Regions from separate parts of the Arthrobacter sp. TmT3-37 genome, predicted to be linked through region 2. Evidence: predicted binding sites of a transcription regulator. Region 2 holds the regulator's gene; the other holds the start of a gene.
What was found. Region 2 encodes Rex, which represses fermentation and respiration genes when NADH is low (regulators of the CRP and FNR family bind a similar motif). Its sites were predicted from a motif close to CTTGTGAANNNNTTCACAAG; they were not measured.
Positions count from the first base shown of each region.

Region 1 (8,489 bases), on a different contig from region 2:
GCGTCGGGCTCGGACCCGATGGCGTAGAGGTCGCGGCCCGGTCTGGTGCCGAGCATGTAGACGGCCACGATCGCGACGACGACCACCGCGATCAGGGTGATCACGGGGAACCCGAGGACCGTGTCCACCGAGAGGTTGCCGAAGGCCTCGGGACGGTCGCCCGCGAAGTACTGTGTACCGCCGGCCCAGGCGTTGTTGATTCCGCGGAAGATGTAGAGCGTCCCGAGCGTGATGACGAGTGCCGGGACCTTCGCGATGGTGATCAGCAGGCCGTTGAGCGCACCGAGCACCGCGCCGAAGAGCATGCCGAGGACGAACACCGCGATGATCGGCAGGTCCGGTGCTGCAACGAAGATGCTCCCCGTCCCGAACGCCACGAGCCCGAGGATGGACCCGACGGACAGGTCGATGTTCCGGGTGATGATCACGAGTGTCTGTCCGACGGCGAGGATCATCAGGATGGTGGCGTTCAGGAGCAGGTCCTTGATGCCCTGCTCGCTGAGGAAGAGCGGATTGATGGCCGCGGTCACTGCGACGAGCACCACGAGGGCGAGGATCACCGGGAGCTCGCGGAGCCGGAGGAAGGATGCGAACGCCGAGGGCCGCCCGTGCCCCGGGGTGGAGTGCGCGGGAGCCGCGCCTACCGCACCGTCGACGCTCATCGTGCGGCCTCCAGGGATGCGGTGGCGGCGTGCATGACGGTCTCGGCGGTGGCTTCGGCGCGGTCGAGGCGGCCGGTGATCCGGCCTTCCCGCATCACCAGGACGCGGTCGGCCATGCCGAGCACCTCGGGGAGTTCCGACGAGATCATGAGGATCGCGATCCCCCGGCCCGCGAGCTCGGAGATGAGGCGGTGCACCTCGCTCTTGGTCCCGACGTCGATCCCCCGCGTGGGCTCGTCGATGATGAGGAGCTTGGGATCCGTGGCGAGCCACTTGGCGAGCACGACCTTCTGCTGGTTGCCGCCGGACAGGGTGGAGACGGCGTGCTCGGGTGAGCCGGCCTTGACCTGGAGCCGTTTGCCCCAGGTCTGGGCGGCCTCGCGCTCAGCCCGTCCACTGATGATGCCGAACCTGGCGAGCGAGTGGCGGAGCGTGAGGGCCGCATTCCGCTCGACGGACAGCTCCATGACCAGGCCCTGCTTCCTGCGGTCCTCGGGGACGAAGCCGATCCCGGCGTCGATCGCGGCCCGGGGGTCCTTGCGGCGCAGCGGGCGACCGGACATCTCGACGGTGCCCGACTCGTACCGGTCGATGCCGAACACGGCCCGTGCCACCTCCGTGCGCCCCGCCCCCACCAGCCCGGACAGGGCGACGATCTCGCCGGCCCGCACCTCGAAGTCGATGTCGTGGAAGACACCGGGGCGTGTCAGCCCGCTCACGCGCAGGACGACGTCGCCGGTCTCGGTCTCGGTCTTGGGGAACAGCGCGTCGATGTCGCGGCCCACCATCTCGCGGACGATCGCCTGGACCGACGTCGCCTCCGTCGCGTGGGTGGCGATGTAGGTGCCGTCCCGCATGACGGTGATGCGGTCGCACAGCCCGAAGACCTCCTCGAAGCGGTGCGAGATGAAGAGGATGCCGCTGCCTGCATCGCGCAGGCGGCGGGCGACGGCGAAGAGGCGGTCCACCTCGACCCCGCTCAATGCGGCGGTCGGCTCGTCCATGACCAGGATGCGCGCATCGAGGGAGATGGCCTTCGCGATCTCGATGATCTGCTGGTCCGCGATCGAGAGTCCCTCCGCCACGCGGTCCGGATCGATCGGGACGCCGAGCTGGTCGAAGAGGTCCTTCGCGCGGCGGCGCATCTCCGTGCGGCTGATGAGGCCCAGGCGCCCCTTCGGCTGACGGCCGATGAAGATGTTCTCGGCGACCGTGAGGTCGGGGAAGAGCGTGGGCTCCTGATAGATGACGGAGATGCCGGCCGCCTTGCTGTCCGCGACGTTGCGGAAACTCACGGGCTGTCCCCCGACGAGGAACTCCCCGGCATCGGGCTGGTGGACGCCGGCGAGGATCTTCACGAGCGTCGACTTCCCGGCGCCGTTCTCACCCACCAGTGCGTGGATCTCGCCGGCGGCGAGGTCGATGGTCCCGTCCGCCAGGGCGACGACCGGACCGAACGTCTTCAGTGCCCCTCGGAGCGTCAGCACGGGCGTGCGTGCCGGTGCGGCGGGGTCAGGGGTCTCCCCGCCGTGGCCATCAGGATGCGTCACTGCAATCTCCTCGGGAAAAATGAATCGTTTCAGAGCAACGGTTCATACCGAATAGTAGGCGTGACCCAGATCACCGTCAACAGCCCGGATCGAACGGCGATCTCATCCTGCGGCCGGTGCCGGCGATCCTGCGGCCGGAGCGAGCGCGGTGGTGCTCCCGCGTTCCACGAGCTCGGGGTCGAAGATCACCTGCCGCCGCCGCGAGGCCGGCCGCTCGATCTCCTCGAGCAGGAGCTCGACGGCCGTGCGCCCCATGAGTTCCGTGGGCTTGCGGACGCTCGTGAGGGGGACGACGGCGGAGGCGGAGAAGTCGATGTCGTCGTACCCGATGAGCGCCAGGTCCTCGGGGATCCGGAGGCCGCGGATCAGCAGGACCGCCTGCATGACGCCGATGGCGAGGAGATCGTTGGCGCAGAAGATCCCGTCGGGCAGCTCCCCCGCCCGGCGCTGCGCGATCGCCTCCCCGACGTCGCGGCCCGCGAGGACCGTCATGGCATCCGCCTCGACGACCTCCAGCACCGCCCCGTCGTGCTCCTCCACGGCCTGGCGTGCCCCCGTCAACCGGTCGGCCACCTGGCGGTAGTCCGCCCTGGTACCCACGAAGACGATCCGCCGCCGCCCTGCCGCCAGCAGGTGCCGCACCGCCATGTACCCGCCGGCGACGTCGTCCACCGACACCGAACTGCAGCGGCGCTGCGGATCGACGCGGTCCACGAGCACCACGGGCATGCCGCGCTTGCGCAGCGCCTCGACGCGGGGACCCACGTCGCCGACCGGGGAGATGAGCATCCCCTGGACGCGCTGCTGCTCGAAGACGTCGATGTACCTCGCCTCACGTCCGGCGTCCTGGCCGCTGTCCCCCAGCACCACCGTGCTGCCGTTCTCGGCGGCGCAGTCCTCGGCGGCACGCGCCAGGGACGAGAAGAAGGGGTTGCCGACGTCGAGCACGATCAGGCCGATGGTGCGGCTCTGGCCCGCCCTCAACTGCCGGGCGGCGTCGTTGCGCACGAACCCGAGGTCGTCGATCGCCCCCTGGACGCGCTCGCGCGTGGCAGCGGAGACTCGCGCGGGGTGGTTCAGCACGTTGGAGACCGTGCCGATCGCCACACCCGCCCGGTCGGCAACGTCCTTGATGCTGACTGGTCGGCTGTCCATGGAATCCTCGAAGCTCGGGTCCGGTCCGGACTGCGGGGCCGGAAGGACTGTTGACACTCGGTCTAGGGCAAGGATAACTTTGAAACGTGCTAATGAAACGATTCAAAGGCACGGCAATTCTGGTTACCTCTCCCGACCCGTCCGGGGTGGAGGAAGATCCCGAAGAAATCGCCGCCCGAGGTGTGATGGAGCACCCGGTCGCCATCACGCTGGAGAGAGTACATGACTGTCATCGACGACATTTCGGCGGAGCTGGAGCAGCTCGCCATCGAGGTGCCCTCCTGGGCCTACGGCAATTCCGGAACCCGGTTCAAGGTGTTCGCCACCCCGGGCACGCCGCGAACGGTGCAGGAGAAGATCGCGGACGCGGGCATGGTCAACAAGCTGACGGGCCTGGCCCCGAGCGTGGCCCTGCACATCCCGTGGGACACGGTGGATGACTACGGGATCCTCGCCGAGCACGCTGCGGAGCACGGCGTGAAACTGGGAACCATCAACAGCAACACGTTCCAGGACGACGACTACAAGTTCGGCAGCCTCACGCACAGCGACGCGACGGTACGGAACAAGGCGATCGACCACATGTACGAGTGCATCGAGGTCATGGACGTCACCGGTTCCCGAGACCTGAAGATCTGGCTCGCGGACGGCTCCAACTACCCCGGCCAGGCCGACATGCGCTCCCGCCAGGACTGGCTGCAGGACTCGCTGCGGAAGGTCTACGACCGCCTCGGAGAGGACCAGCGCCTGGTGCTGGAGTACAAGTTCTTCGAGCCGGCGTTCTACCACACGGACGTCCCCGACTGGGGCACCTCCTACGCACACTGCCTGCAGCTCGGCGAGAAGGCCCTCGTCTGCCTCGACACCGGCCACCACGCTCCCGGGACCAACATCGAATTCATCGTCGCCCAGTTGATCCGCCTCGGGAAGCTCGGGTCCTTCGACTTCAACTCGCGCTTCTACGCGGACGACGACCTGATCGTGGGAGCCGCGGATCCGTTCCAGCTGTTCCGCATCATGGCCGAGGTGGTCCGCGGTGGCGGCCTCTCGCCCGAGAGCGGGATCGCCCTCATGCTCGACCAGTGCCACAACCTGGAGGAGAAGATCCCCGGCCAGATCCGCTCCGTGCTCAACGTGCAGGAGATGACGGCGCGGGCCCTGCTCGTCGACCGTGCCGCGCTGACCGCCGCGCAGGAATCCGGCGACGTGCTGGCCGCCAACGCGATCCTGATGGACGCCTTCTACACCGACGTCCGCCCGGGCCTGGCCTCCTGGCGTGAATCGAACGGCCTCCCGGCCGACCCGATGGACGCCTACCGCGCCAGCGGCTACCAGGACCGGATCAACAGCGAGCGACAGGGCGGCCAGCAGGCCGGATGGGGAGCATGACAGTGACGACGACGACAGGGCCCGCGACCGGCGCCACCACGAACCCGACGGTCAATCAGACCGTGCAGGACCTCATCGAGCGCTCCAACCGCCTGGGCTCGGACAAGCGCACCACGAACTACGCCGGCGGCAACACCTCCGCGAAGGGACTGGGCTTCGACCCCGCCACCGGCGAGGACGTGGAACTGCTCTGGGTCAAGGGGTCCGGCGGCGACCTGGGCACCCTGAAGGAATCCGGTCTCGCCGTCCTGCGCCTGGACCGCATGCGGGCGCTGCGCAGCGTCTACCCCGGCGTGGAGCGTGAGGACGAGATGGTCGCGGCCTTCGACTACACGCTGCACGGCAAGGGCGGTGCCGCACCGTCGATCGACACCGCGATGCACGGCCTCGTCGACGCCGCGCACGTGGACCACCTGCACCCGGACTCGGGCATCGCGATCGCCACCGCGGCCGACGGCGAGGCACTGACCACCACGATCTTCGGGCCGAAGGTCGTCTGGGTGCCCTGGCGCCGGCCCGGTTTCCAGCTCGGACTCGACATCGCCGCCATCAAGGACGCCAACCCCGAGGCCATCGGCACGATCCTCGGCGGGCACGGCATCACGGCCTGGGGCGAGACCTCGGCCGAGGCGGAGGCGAACTCGCTCTGGATCATCGAGACCGCCGAGCGCTACATCGCCGAGCACGGCGCGGCCGAGCCCTTCGGGCCCGCCCTCGAGGGCTACGCCCCGCTGCCGGACGAGGAGCGCCGGGCCAAGGCCGCCGCCCTCGCACCGACCATCCGCGGACTCGCCTCCACCGACAAGGCCCAAGTGGGCCACTTCACCGACGACCCCCGTGTGCTGGAATTCCTCGCCTCCAGCGGGCACCCGCGCCTCGGCGCACTCGGCACGAGCTGCCCGGACCACTTCCTGCGCACCAAGGTCAAGCCGCTCGTGCTCGACCTCCCGGCCGGCGCCGACGTGGAGAGCTGCCTGCTGCGCCTGCGCGAACTGCACACCGAGTACCGGGCGGACTACGCCGCGTACTACGACCGGCACGCGACGCCGGAATCCCCCGCGATGCGCGGCGCGGACCCCGCAATCGTGCTGGTGCCCGGCGTGGGCATGTTCTCGTTCGGCACCAACAAGCAGACCGCCCGCGTCGCCGGGGAGTTCTACCTCAACGCCATCAACGTGATGCGCGGCGCCGAAGCCATCTCCGCCTACTCCCCCATCGAGGAGAGCGAGAAGTTCCGCATCGAGTACTGGGCCCTCGAGGAGGCCAAGCTCGCGCGGATGCCCAAGCCCAAGTCCCACGCGGGACGCATCGCCCTGGTGACGGGAGCGGCGTCGGGCATCGGCAAGGCCATCGCCACGCGCCTGGCCGCCGAAGGCGCGTGCGTTGTCATCGCGGACCTGAACATCGACAGCGCGGGCGCGGTGGCCGAGGAACTCGGCGGCCCCGACGTCGCCATCGGCGTCCAGGCCGACGTCACCGACCCCGCCCAGGTGCTCCAGGCCGTGCAGGCCGCCGTGCTGGCCTTCGGCGGACTGGACCTCGTGGTCAACAACGCCGGGCTGTCCATCTCCAAGCCGCTGCTCGAGACCACCGAGAAGGACTGGGACCTGCAGCACAACGTCATGGCGAAGGGCTCCTTCCTCATGTCGCAGGCCGCCGCGAAGGTGCTGATCGAGCAGGACATGGGCGGGGACATCATCTACATCTCCTCCAAGAACTCCGTGTTCGCCGGCCCCAACAACATCGCCTACAGCGCCACGAAGGCGGACCAGGCGCACCAGGTTCGCCTCCTCGCCGCCGAACTCGGCGAATACGGCGTCCGCGTCAACGGCATCAACCCCGACGGCGTGGTCCGCGGCTCCGGGATCTTCGCCGGCGGCTGGGGTGCCAAGCGCGCGGCGGTCTACGGCGTCGAGGAGGACAAGCTGGGCGAGTACTACGCCCAGCGCACCCTGCTCAAGCGCGAGGTGCTGCCGGAGAACGTCGCCAACGCGGTCGCCGTCCTGACCTCGGCCGAACTCTCGCACACCACGGGCCTGCACATCCCCGTGGACGCGGGCGTCGCCGCCGCGTTCCTGCGCTGACATGGCCGGGAGTCGGAGCGGGACCTCGGCGCAGGCGTTCGCCGCCGTCGACATCGGGGCGTCCTCCGGGCGCGTGATCCTCGGCACCATGACGGACGCGGGACCCGAACTCGTCACGGTGCACCGCTTCCCCAACGGGGTGCAGTTCCTCGGGGGCGCGCTGCGCTGGGACGTCGAGGCACTGTTCGCCGAGGTCCTGACCGGCCTCACTGCCGCGGCGGCTGCCGCGGCAGCGGCCGGGACCACGGTGACCAGCATCGGGATCGACACCTGGGCCGTGGACTACGGGCTCGTGGACGACACCGGAGCGCTCCGGCACCTGCCGTTCAGCTACCGCGACGGACGCACCGAGGCGACCATCGGCGTCGTGCACGCGGCGCTGCCGCCGGAGCGGCTCTACGCCCGCACAGGACTGCAGTTCCTGCCGTTCAACACCCTCTACCAGCTGGCTGCGGAGCGGTCCCTGTCCGGGGTCCAGGCCCTGCTGATCCCGGACCTGCTGGCCTACCGGCTCACCGGCGAGCGCCGCACCGAGGCCACGAACGCCTCCACCACCGGCCTGCTCGACGCCGCGACGGGCACGTGGGCCCAGGACCTCCTCGAAGCGCTCGGACTGTCTCCCGACCTCTTCCCGCTGCTCGTGGAGCCCGGGAGCGTGGTCGGGCACCTGCTGCCCGCCATCGCTGCGGGAACAGGGCTGCCGGAGACCACCGCCGTCGTCGCCGTCGGGTCCCACGACACCGCGTCGGCGGTGGCCGCGGTGCCGGCGGGGTCGACCCGTTTCGCCTACATCTCCTCCGGGACCTGGTCGCTCGTCGGCGTCGAGCTCGACACACCCATCCTCGGTGACGGGAGCCGCGCGGCGAACTTCACCAACGAGCGTGGTGTGGACGGCACCATCCGGTACCTGCGCAACACCGGCGGCCTCTGGCTCCTGCAGGAGTGCCTGCGCGAGTGGAGCGTCGAGGGGCCGGAGCCGGACCTCCTCGGACTGCTCGCCGCCGCAGGGGAGCTGCCCGCGGGCGGGCCCGTGATCGACACCGACAGCAACGACTTCCTCGCGCCGGACGGGATGCCGGCGCGCATCCGGCGGGCCGCGGAGGCCGCCGGCCATGCTGCGCCGTCGTCCCGGGCGGCCGTGGTGCGGTGCATCCTGGACAGTCTCGCGGAGGCCTACGCCCGCACGCTCCGGGACGCCGTCCGGCTGTCCGGACATGCCATCGATGTCATCCACGTGGTGGGTGGTGGGTCGCAGAACGCCCTGCTGTGCCAACTGACCGCGGACCGGACCGGGCTGCCGGTCCTCGCAGGTCCCGTGGAGGCGACGGCGCTCGGCAATGTCCTCGTCCAGGCGCGGGCAGCCGGTCTGGTCGCCGCCGGCCCGGGACTCACCGGGATCAGGGAGGCGGCGCGCGCCGCGGCCCGCACGGTGCGCTACGAGCCCGCGGACCTCGCGGCGCTGTCCCCGGCGGGGTAGCCGGACGGCGGCGGGAACCTCACATCCGGCCGAAGACGGAACGGATGATGGCGAACACGCCGTAGCAGACGAGTCCGATCGCGATCACCGTCAGGAAGGGGACACCGAACGGATGGTACTGGAGCGCCTTCAGGCTGCCATCCAGTCCGGTCGATTCCTGCGGATCGCGGTT
Region 1 is NZ_JBTNDU010000014.1:57,413-65,901, reverse strand. Features, by position in the region: gene ACX80U_RS15205 (ABC transporter permease subunit) at 1-662, opposite strand, end outside; gene ACX80U_RS15200 (sugar ABC transporter ATP-binding protein) at 659-2,212, opposite strand; gene ACX80U_RS15195 (substrate-binding domain-containing protein) at 2,315-3,367, opposite strand; gene rhaI (L-rhamnose isomerase) at 3,590-4,756, shown strand; gene ACX80U_RS15185 (bifunctional aldolase/short-chain dehydrogenase) at 4,759-6,840, shown strand; gene ACX80U_RS15180 (rhamnulokinase) at 6,842-8,317, shown strand; gene ACX80U_RS15175 (DUF1206 domain-containing protein) at 8,337-8,489, opposite strand, start outside.
Region 1: the regulator Rex is predicted to act here: its motif matches at 3,457-3,476, upstream of rhaI (L-rhamnose isomerase).

Region 2 (8,489 bases):
GTACCCCCGCCGGAGGGGGCGCTCCCGGACACGCGAGAGCCCCGCGGCATCCACCGCGGGGCTCTCCCGTTCCGACCGGCCGATACGCGGCCCGCGCCTACACTCCCGAGTAGCTGTGGAGCCCCGAGAAGTAGATGTTCACGATCGTGAAGTTGAAGACGATGCAGAGGTACCCGACGATCGACAGCCAGGCGGCACGCGTGCCCGTCCAGCCACGCGTGGCACGGGCGTGGAGGTAGCCGGCGTAGACGGTCCAGATCACGAACGTCCAGACCTCCTTGGTGTCCCAGCCCCAGTAGCGGCCCCATGCCTGCTCGGCCCAGATGGCGCCCGCCATGAGGGTGAAGGTCCAGCCGACGAACGCCACGGCATTGAGCCGGTAGGACAGGTTCTCGAGGCTCAGCGCGGAGGGCACGAGGCGGAGGAACCGCGCGGTGTCCGCCTTGCCGGCGAGGAGTTTGGCCTCGCGGGAGGTCTGCAGGAGCTGCAGCACGGACATGGCGAACGTGATGGTGAACAGCGCCGAGGACGCCACGGCGATGGAGACGTGCACGATCAGCCAGTAGCTCTGCAGGGCGGGGATCAGGCGGGCGACCGGCGTGGGGAAGCCCACGGTGGCGGCGCAGAGCATGATGACCACGAGTCCCACCACGAAGGAACCGACGAACCGCAGATCCTTGCGGGTGAGCGTGATGAGGAAGATGGCGGCGACGAGGAAGGCACCCGTGGTGCAGAACTCGTACATGTTGCCCCAGGGGACACGGTGCGCGGCGATCGCCCGGGTGAGGACGGCGGCGCCGTGGACGACGGCGGCCAGCACCGTCAGCGAGACGGCGATGCGCGCTGAGCGGCGCCGGGGCCCCGACCCGTAGTCCATCGAGGCGTCCGCCGTCGCCGGCGATCCTGCCGCTGCCGCGATCGAACTCCCGCCTCGTGCGCCCACGCCCGCGAGGGACCGGGCCGGCGCCGCCTGCTCGTCCGCGAGCCGCGTCTCGAGGCTGCCGATCGTGGAGCTCGACTTCACGAGGTCGAGCACGAAGAAGACCAGGGCCACCACGTAGGCGATCGAGGCCAGCAGCATGAAGAGCTCACTGACCTGCCCGAGCTCGGCATTGACTGGTGGTGTCATGACTTGTCCTTTGCGTTGGTGTGCGACTGCCCCGTGCCGGCCGGTGCGGCGTCCTGATGACTATGGTCCCCCGCGCTGCCGGTGGGGACCAAGAAGCGATCCGCCAGCAGCTTCTCGACGGCTGCGCCTTCCGCCGGCAGGCGGTGGTCCTCACCGCGTGCCAGCAGCCCGTACTCGACCATGAGGCGCCCGTCCGGGTGCTCGCCGGTGCGCACCCAGAGCCTGCGGCGCCCGATGAACAGGGACGCCGAGAGTCCGAGCAACGCGAGTGTCGAGAAGACCAGTGCGCCCAGCTCGCCGGGATCGTGGTGGATGTCGAGGGCGACGTAGCGCTTGAGCCCGTCGAAGGTGACGGAACCCTTGCCCTCGGGCAGGTCGTACGTCTGTCCGACGCCGAGCACGATCCCGCCGTCGTCGTTGTTGCGGCTGTTGAGCTCGGTGAGGTTCTCGGTGTCCAGCACGTAGACGTTCTCGGGCGTCCCGTCGTCGAGCCCTAGGTCCCCGTAGTAGGAGTTCAGGTTCAGCTGCGGGTTGAAGGGGTCCGGGTCCCGCGAGAAGGAGACCCCCTTCTCGTCCACGAAGGCGGTGGGCAGGAAGAACCCGACGAAGCCGAGCTGGTCCGGCTTCGCGTCCGGGGCCTTGATGACGATCAGCGAGGTGTAGAGGCCGTCGGACGGGACCGAGACGACGGGGCCCTGCTGGGCGATGTTCCCCTCGCCGTCACGCACGGTGACGACGGGCGCGTAGCCGTTGCCGACCAGGTAGACGTTGGTGCCGCCGATGGTGATCGGCGCGTTGACCTTGAGGACCTGCTGCGCCTCGTCCTCGCCCGGTCCGTCCTGCGTGGTGACGTTCGCCGTGAAGTCGAGCGGCTGGCCGTAGTGGCTCTCCTGCTCGCGGTCGAAGCGCACGTCGAACGAGTCGAGCCGGATCGAGTACGGCTCCAGCTGATCGTCGGAGAAGTTGGAGCCCGGGCTGAAGCTGTCGTAGCCGATCAGGGTGTTCACGAAGCTGTCGCCCTCGACGATCACCTTCTGGCCGTTGTAGCCGAAGAGCCCGCCGACGGCGACCGACACCAGGACGCCGATGAGCGAGGTGTGGAAGACGAGGTTGCCGAGCTCCTTGGCGAGGCCGCGTTCGGCGCCGACGGAGGGGCGGTCGGTCCCGGCATCGCGCACGTCGACGCGGTAGCCGCGCTTCCGCAGGACCGCGGCGGCCTGCTCGGCGGCGGACGACGGCGTGAGGCCGGCATCACGCGCCCGGTCGGCAGGAACCTCGAGCGTGCCGTACACGGGCAGGCGGGAGAGCCGCTTGGGCGTACGTGGCGGCGTGGAGCGCACGGCTCGAAGATGCGCGATCGCCCGGGGCACCACGCAGCCGATGAGCGAGATGAAGAGCAGGAGGTAGATCGCCGAGAACCAGACGGACGAGTAGACGTCGAACAGCTGGAACCAGTCCAGCACGGGCCCGGTGTCCGGGTTGTCCTGGATGTACTGCGTGACGACGGCGGGGTTCGCCGGGCGCTGGGGGAACAGCGAGCCGGGAACGGCCGCCACGGCGAGCAGGAGCAGCAGGAACAACGCCGTGCGCATGCTGGTCAGCTGCGTCCACGCCCACCGCAGGGTGCCGAAGACGCCGAGTGAGGGCAGGACGACGTCGGCCCTGGCGCCCGGGGCGCCTGCCGTGTCCCTCGTATCCTGTGAGACGTCCTGCTTCACTGTGCCCTTTCCGAATGATGTCGATTGTTCGCGTGCGTGTCCGGCGGATGCCACCGGTAATCAGATCGGCAGGACCACGTTGCCGATCAGGAGGTCCTGCAGCTGGGTGATCCAGAAGTTCCAGATGCCGGTCACCATGAGGACACCCACGAGCACCAGGAGTCCGCCCCCGGCCCGCTGCAGCAGGAGCCGGTGCTTCCGGAAGAAGGCGAGGGCCCCCATGCCGCGGCGTACGCCGAGTGCGATCAGCAGGAACGGAAGGCCCAGGCCCAGGCAGTAGACGAACGTGAGGACCGCGCCCTTGAGTGCCGTCGCGTCGTTCCCGGAGATCGCCAGGAGTTGGACCGCACCGAGCGTGGGGCCGATGCACGGCGCCCAGCCGAGCCCGAAGGTCACACCCAGCAGGGGTGCCCCCAGGAGGCCGGCGGGTACCTTCGCATGGACGCGGCTCTCGCGCTGGAACCAGGAGAGACCGCCCATGAACACGACGCCCAGCAGGATCACGACGACGCCGAACACCTGGATGAGCCACCCCTGGGACACCCTCAGGAAGGCGCCCAACTGCCCGAACAGGGTCCCGTAGGCCATGAAGACGACCGAGAAGCCGAGCACGAAGAGCCCGATCCCGGCCAGCATCCGTCCCCTCTTCTGCTTCTCGAGGTCGACGCCGGTCAGGCCCGTGACGTACCCGAGGTACCCGGGGACCAGCGGCAGGACGCAGGGGGAGGCGAAGGACACCAGACCGGCCAGGAGCGCGACCGGCAGGGCGAGGAGCATGGAGCCGTTGAGCACGGCGTCGGCGAAGGCGTTCCCCGCGGCGAGGGGAACGTGTCCGGCCATGGCCACCGTCATGGACGGGACGCGGCGGGCGCGCTACTCGGCGAGGGCATCATGGATCAGGGCCTTGAGGGTACCGCGGTCGGCCAGTCCGAGGATCCGGGCGGACACCCGCCCCTCCCGGTCGAGGACGATCGTCGTGGGGACGGCCTGCGGCGGGACGTACTGGGTCATGCCGAGCAGCACTCCCCCGTCCTTGTCATCGAAGCTCGCGTAGGGGATGCCGAAGCTGCGCTCGAACGCCTCTGCGGTGGCCTGCTCGTCACGGATGTTGACGCCGTAGAACGCTGCGCCCTGCGGCGCGTACTCGTCGTGGAGCGAGACGAGGTCCGCGGCCTCCTCCCGGCAGGGTGCGCAGGCGGCGTACCAGAAGTTGAGCACGGTGACCTGGCCGTCCCAGTCGGCGCTCGATACGTCCGTCCCGTCGAACAGGGTGCCGGAGACCTCGACGGGCTCACCGCGGTCCGCGGCCGCGTACTCCGTGACGGAGCCGTCCCCTGCGATGTAGTTCTTGCCGTCACCGGCCGCGGCCTGCTGTGCGAGCGGGTCCTCGGCGGCACAGGAGGTGACCACCAGGGAAACCGGCAGCACGACGGCGAGCGCCATGCCCAGTTCGAGCAGGAGGCGGCGCTTTGGGGGACGGGCGGTTGGTGTCACAGCTTCTTCCGATGATTTCTACGACGTGTAGTAATTCTATTACGCCCCGGGGACATTCGCCGCACCGGGCAGCAGGTCGGCGCAGGGCTCGGCGTAGCGCACGCGGCGAACGGAGTCACCCTCGAAGTCGAGCGACGTGACGGACGTGAGGGTGCACTCGCGCTGGCGCGGGTCGTGCCAGAGCCGGCGATGCTCAGCGGCGAGCCGTGTCACCCAGATGGGCAGCTGGTGGCTGACGAGGATCGCCTCGGCGGGACGGTCCGCCCCTCCGCCCTCCGCGAGTTCGAGGGCGCGGCGGCGGGCGTCGTGCACCCCGAGCATCACCCGCGCCGCCTGCTCGGCGTAGGGCTCCCCCCAGGACGGCCGGAACGGATTGACGAGCAGGGGCCAGTACCTCGGCTGGCGGAGCCTGCTCTTGATCCTCGACATCCCCTCGAAGCGGTTCTCGGCCTCGATGATGCGCTCATCCGTGGCGATCTCCAGGCCCAGCGCCTCGGCGAGGGGGCGCGCGGTCTCCTGGGCCCGCGTCAGGGGTGAAGCCACGAGGTGGACGATGTCGGCACCCTCGTCGCGGCGCTGCTCGAAGTGACCCGCCACCTGCAGGGCCATCTGGCGGCCCAGTTCGGAGAGGTGGAACTCCGGAAGCCTCCCGTAGAGGACGCCCTCGGGGTTATGGACCTCACCGTGGCGCACCAGGTGGACGGTTGCTCGCTGCATGGGTCCAGTTTCCCGCATGTCCCCGCACGACGGCCAATCGGGGCGCAGTGGACACCGGTACATTTACTTGAACATTCCACCGATCTGTGGAATAAAACATGCATACGCATGCTTCTATCCACTGTAAGCGTCGCCACCACCACTTCTCAGGAGTTCATCATGACTGTCCCCTCAGGCCTCACCTCCGGCACCTGGTCCTTCGATCCCGCCCACAGCGAGGTCGGATTCAGCGTCCGCCACGCCGGTATCAGCAAGGTCCGCGGCTCGTTCAAGGACGTCGATGCGTCCCTCACCGTCGGATCCTCCCTCGAGGATTCCAGCATCACGGCGACCATCAGGACCGCGTCGTTCACCTCGGGCGACGAGAACCGCGACGGGCACGTCAAGGGCGCCGACTTCTTCGACGTCGAGCAGTTCCCCGAGATGACCTTCGTCTCCACCTCCCACACCGGCTCCGGCGAGACCTACGAGATCCACGGAGACCTCACCATCCGCGGGATCACCAAGGCGGTCGTCCTCGACGCCGAGTTCAACGGCGTGGCCGTGGACCCCTTCGGCGCGACCCGCGCAGGCGTCTCCGCCTCCACCACCATCTCCCGCAAGGACTTCGGCCTGACCTGGAACGCAGCACTCGAAGCGGGCGGCGTCCTCGTCGGCGACAAGGTGACCATCACCATCGAAGCCGCCTTCGTGGCTCCCGCCGTCGTCACGGTCTAGTCCCGCATCCCGGCCGCCGGGCCGGCCGGCAGCACGCTCACGGCCGACGTCGTCCCCTGGACGGCGTCGGCCGTTGCCGTCGGCCCCTGTCCGCGGCCGCGGCCGACGAACTAGGCTGACGATGACCGCATCCACGAAAGGCACGTCCATGGGGGCTCCGGCGGGTGGATGGACATTCGAACCGCAACGGAGGACGCAGCGATGAGCACGCCACAGGACGATCCGAACGGGCAGGGCAACAGGCAGGGCGAGGGACAGCCGTGGAGCGCACCCGGCACAGGCGGTACCGGCCAGGGCGGACACGTCCGGCCCGGCGCCTACGGACAGGGCGACGGTGGGGGCCGGTACGACTACCAGTCGGCGCAGCAGCCCTCCAGCTACGCCTACCCGACGCCCCCCGCCGGGGGATCCGGCCCGGCGGACAAAGGTCCCGCACCCGCGGAGGTCCAGCGGGCGTACTACCTCATCCTGGCGGCGGGCATCCTCTACCTCGTGGCGTCCGTCGTCTCGGGCCTGACCACCCCCGTGCCGGATGCTCCGGGAGCATCCATCGGCGTGGGCCTGGGGATCGTCTTCGCGGCCCTCTTCACCGCCGTGTACATCGTGCTGGCCGTCTTCATCAGGAAGGGCCACAACTGGGCGAGGATCACTGCGACCGTGCTGGCAGGGCTGAACGTCCTGTCCGTCCTCAGCAGTTTCCTCCTCCTCCCGCTCGTGGGCCAGGCTGCAGAGGCGACCGGCCAGGCCGCGGTCCAGCCCTCAGGACTCTCGCTCGCCCTGAGCGTGATCGTCATGCTCCTCGGCGTGGCCGGCGTCGTCCTGACCTACGCGAAGCCCGCGCGGCCCTACTTCGCACCGAGGAAGCTCGGCTACTGAGCGGGACCTCCGCAGCAATACCTACTGGGCGCGGGAGATCGGATCGAGGTCCGTCTCCTGCGCCCGCTGCGCGTGATAGGCGAGGATCTGCAGTTCGGTGGACATGTCCACCTTCCGCAGCTGCACGTGCGGCGGCACCTGGAGCACCACCGGCGCGAAGCTGAGGATGCTGGAGATCCCAGCGTCCACCAGGCGGTCGCACAGCTCCTGCGCCACGGCTCCCGGCACGGACAGGACCGCCATGTTGGTGCGGGTCCGCTCCAGCACGGCCTCGAGGTCGTCGACGGCGCTCACGCGGAGGTAGCCGACCTCGGACCCGACGACGAGCTGGTCGGCGTCGAAGATCGCGACGATCTCGAAGCCGCGCGAGACGAAGCCGGAGTAGCCCGCCAGCGCGCGGCCGAGGTTGCCGGCGCCGATGATCGCCACGCGCCAGTCCAGCGTCAGCCCGAGGGCGATCGAGATCTGCCGGTTCAGGTACTGCACCTCGTACCCGACCCCCCGGGTGCCGTACGACCCCAGGTAGGAGAGGTCCTTGCGCAGCATGGGCGAATTGACCCCGGCAGCATCCGCGAGCTCCTCGGAGGACACGCGTTCGATCCCCTCGGCGAGCAGCGAGTTGAGGGCCCGCAGATAGATGGTCAGGCGGGCCACCGAGGCGGGCGGGATATGGCGTGACGAATCACCCACGGGGTGGAGGCCTGGCGTGTCCGGCGTTGTCACTGTCATCGGCTCCGTTGCTAGCACCACCGCGAGCGGGCGGTGGTTCCTGGTCCCCCGGCGTCGTCGGGGCGGAAGTAGAACCACTGTATGCCGACGACGCGGGGCCTCCAAGCCGGACCGGCACGCCCTGACAGCACCCGGAGGGCCTAGGACAGCAGCCTGCGCAGCCTCGCCTCGTCGATCGACCAGAAGTCACGCTGCACCCCACCGATGAACAGGACGGGGAGTTCCTCGGCGAACTGCTGCCCGAGTGCCGGGGCATCGGTCACGGACAGTTCCCGCCAGCCGATCCCGAGGTCCCTGGTCACACGGTCCACCACTGCGCGCGCGTCCTCGCAGAGGTGGCAGTCCGGGCGCGTGAGAAGCACGACGCCGCTTCCCGGCGCATCAGCGGTCGATTCCATGCCTCCACCGTACTGGCGGGGGCAGGCCCGCGGAGCGAAGAACTAGACTCGGAGCATGCCGGACGCCATCCAGGGCACGCAGCCCTCCCCAGAGCCTCCGGCGCCGCCTCCGGGCGAGGCCGCGTTCTTCGACGTCGACAACACCCTCATGCGGGGCGCGAGCCTGTTCCACGTAGCGCGCAAGATGTACCAGCGGAAGGCGTTCACGCTCCGTTTCGCGGCTGGACTGGCCTGGAAGCAGCTGCGCTTCATCATGCGCGGCGAGACGATGACCGACGTGGATGCGGTGCGCGAGGCCGCCCTCGCCTTCGCGATCGGGATCGCCCACGAGGACATCCTGGCCCTCGGTGAGGAGGTCTACGACGAGATGATTGCCTCGAAGATCTGGCCCGGCGCCCGCGCCCTCGCTGAACAGCACCTCTCCTCGAACCGGCAGGTCTGGCTCGTGACCGGCACGCCCGTGGAGGTTGCCGCCGTCATCTCCAGCCGGCTCGGCCTGACCGGCGCGCTCGGGACGGTGGCCGAGGTCATCGACGGGCTCTACACCGGACGGCTGGTGGGCGACTTCCTGCACGGCTCGGCGAAGGCCGCTGCCGTCCTGGCGGTCGCCGAGAGGGAGCACCTCGACCTCGCACGGTGCTGGGGCTACAGCGACTCGTACAACGACATCCCGCTGCTCACCGCTGTCGGCCACCCCGTCGCGATCAACCC
Region 2 is NZ_JBTNDU010000001.1:554,469-562,957, forward strand. Features, by position in the region: gene ccsB (c-type cytochrome biogenesis protein CcsB) at 98-1,129, opposite strand; gene resB (cytochrome c biogenesis protein ResB) at 1,126-2,847, opposite strand; gene ACX80U_RS02650 (cytochrome c biogenesis CcdA family protein) at 2,908-3,687, opposite strand; gene ACX80U_RS02655 (TlpA family protein disulfide reductase) at 3,721-4,290, opposite strand; gene ACX80U_RS02660 (histidine phosphatase family protein) at 4,381-5,058, opposite strand; gene ACX80U_RS02665 (YceI family protein) at 5,218-5,775, shown strand; gene ACX80U_RS02670 (hypothetical protein) at 5,977-6,651, shown strand; gene ACX80U_RS02675 (redox-sensing transcriptional repressor Rex) at 6,673-7,380, opposite strand; gene ACX80U_RS02680 (glutaredoxin family protein) at 7,521-7,778, opposite strand; gene ACX80U_RS02685 (HAD family hydrolase) at 7,834-8,489, shown strand, end outside.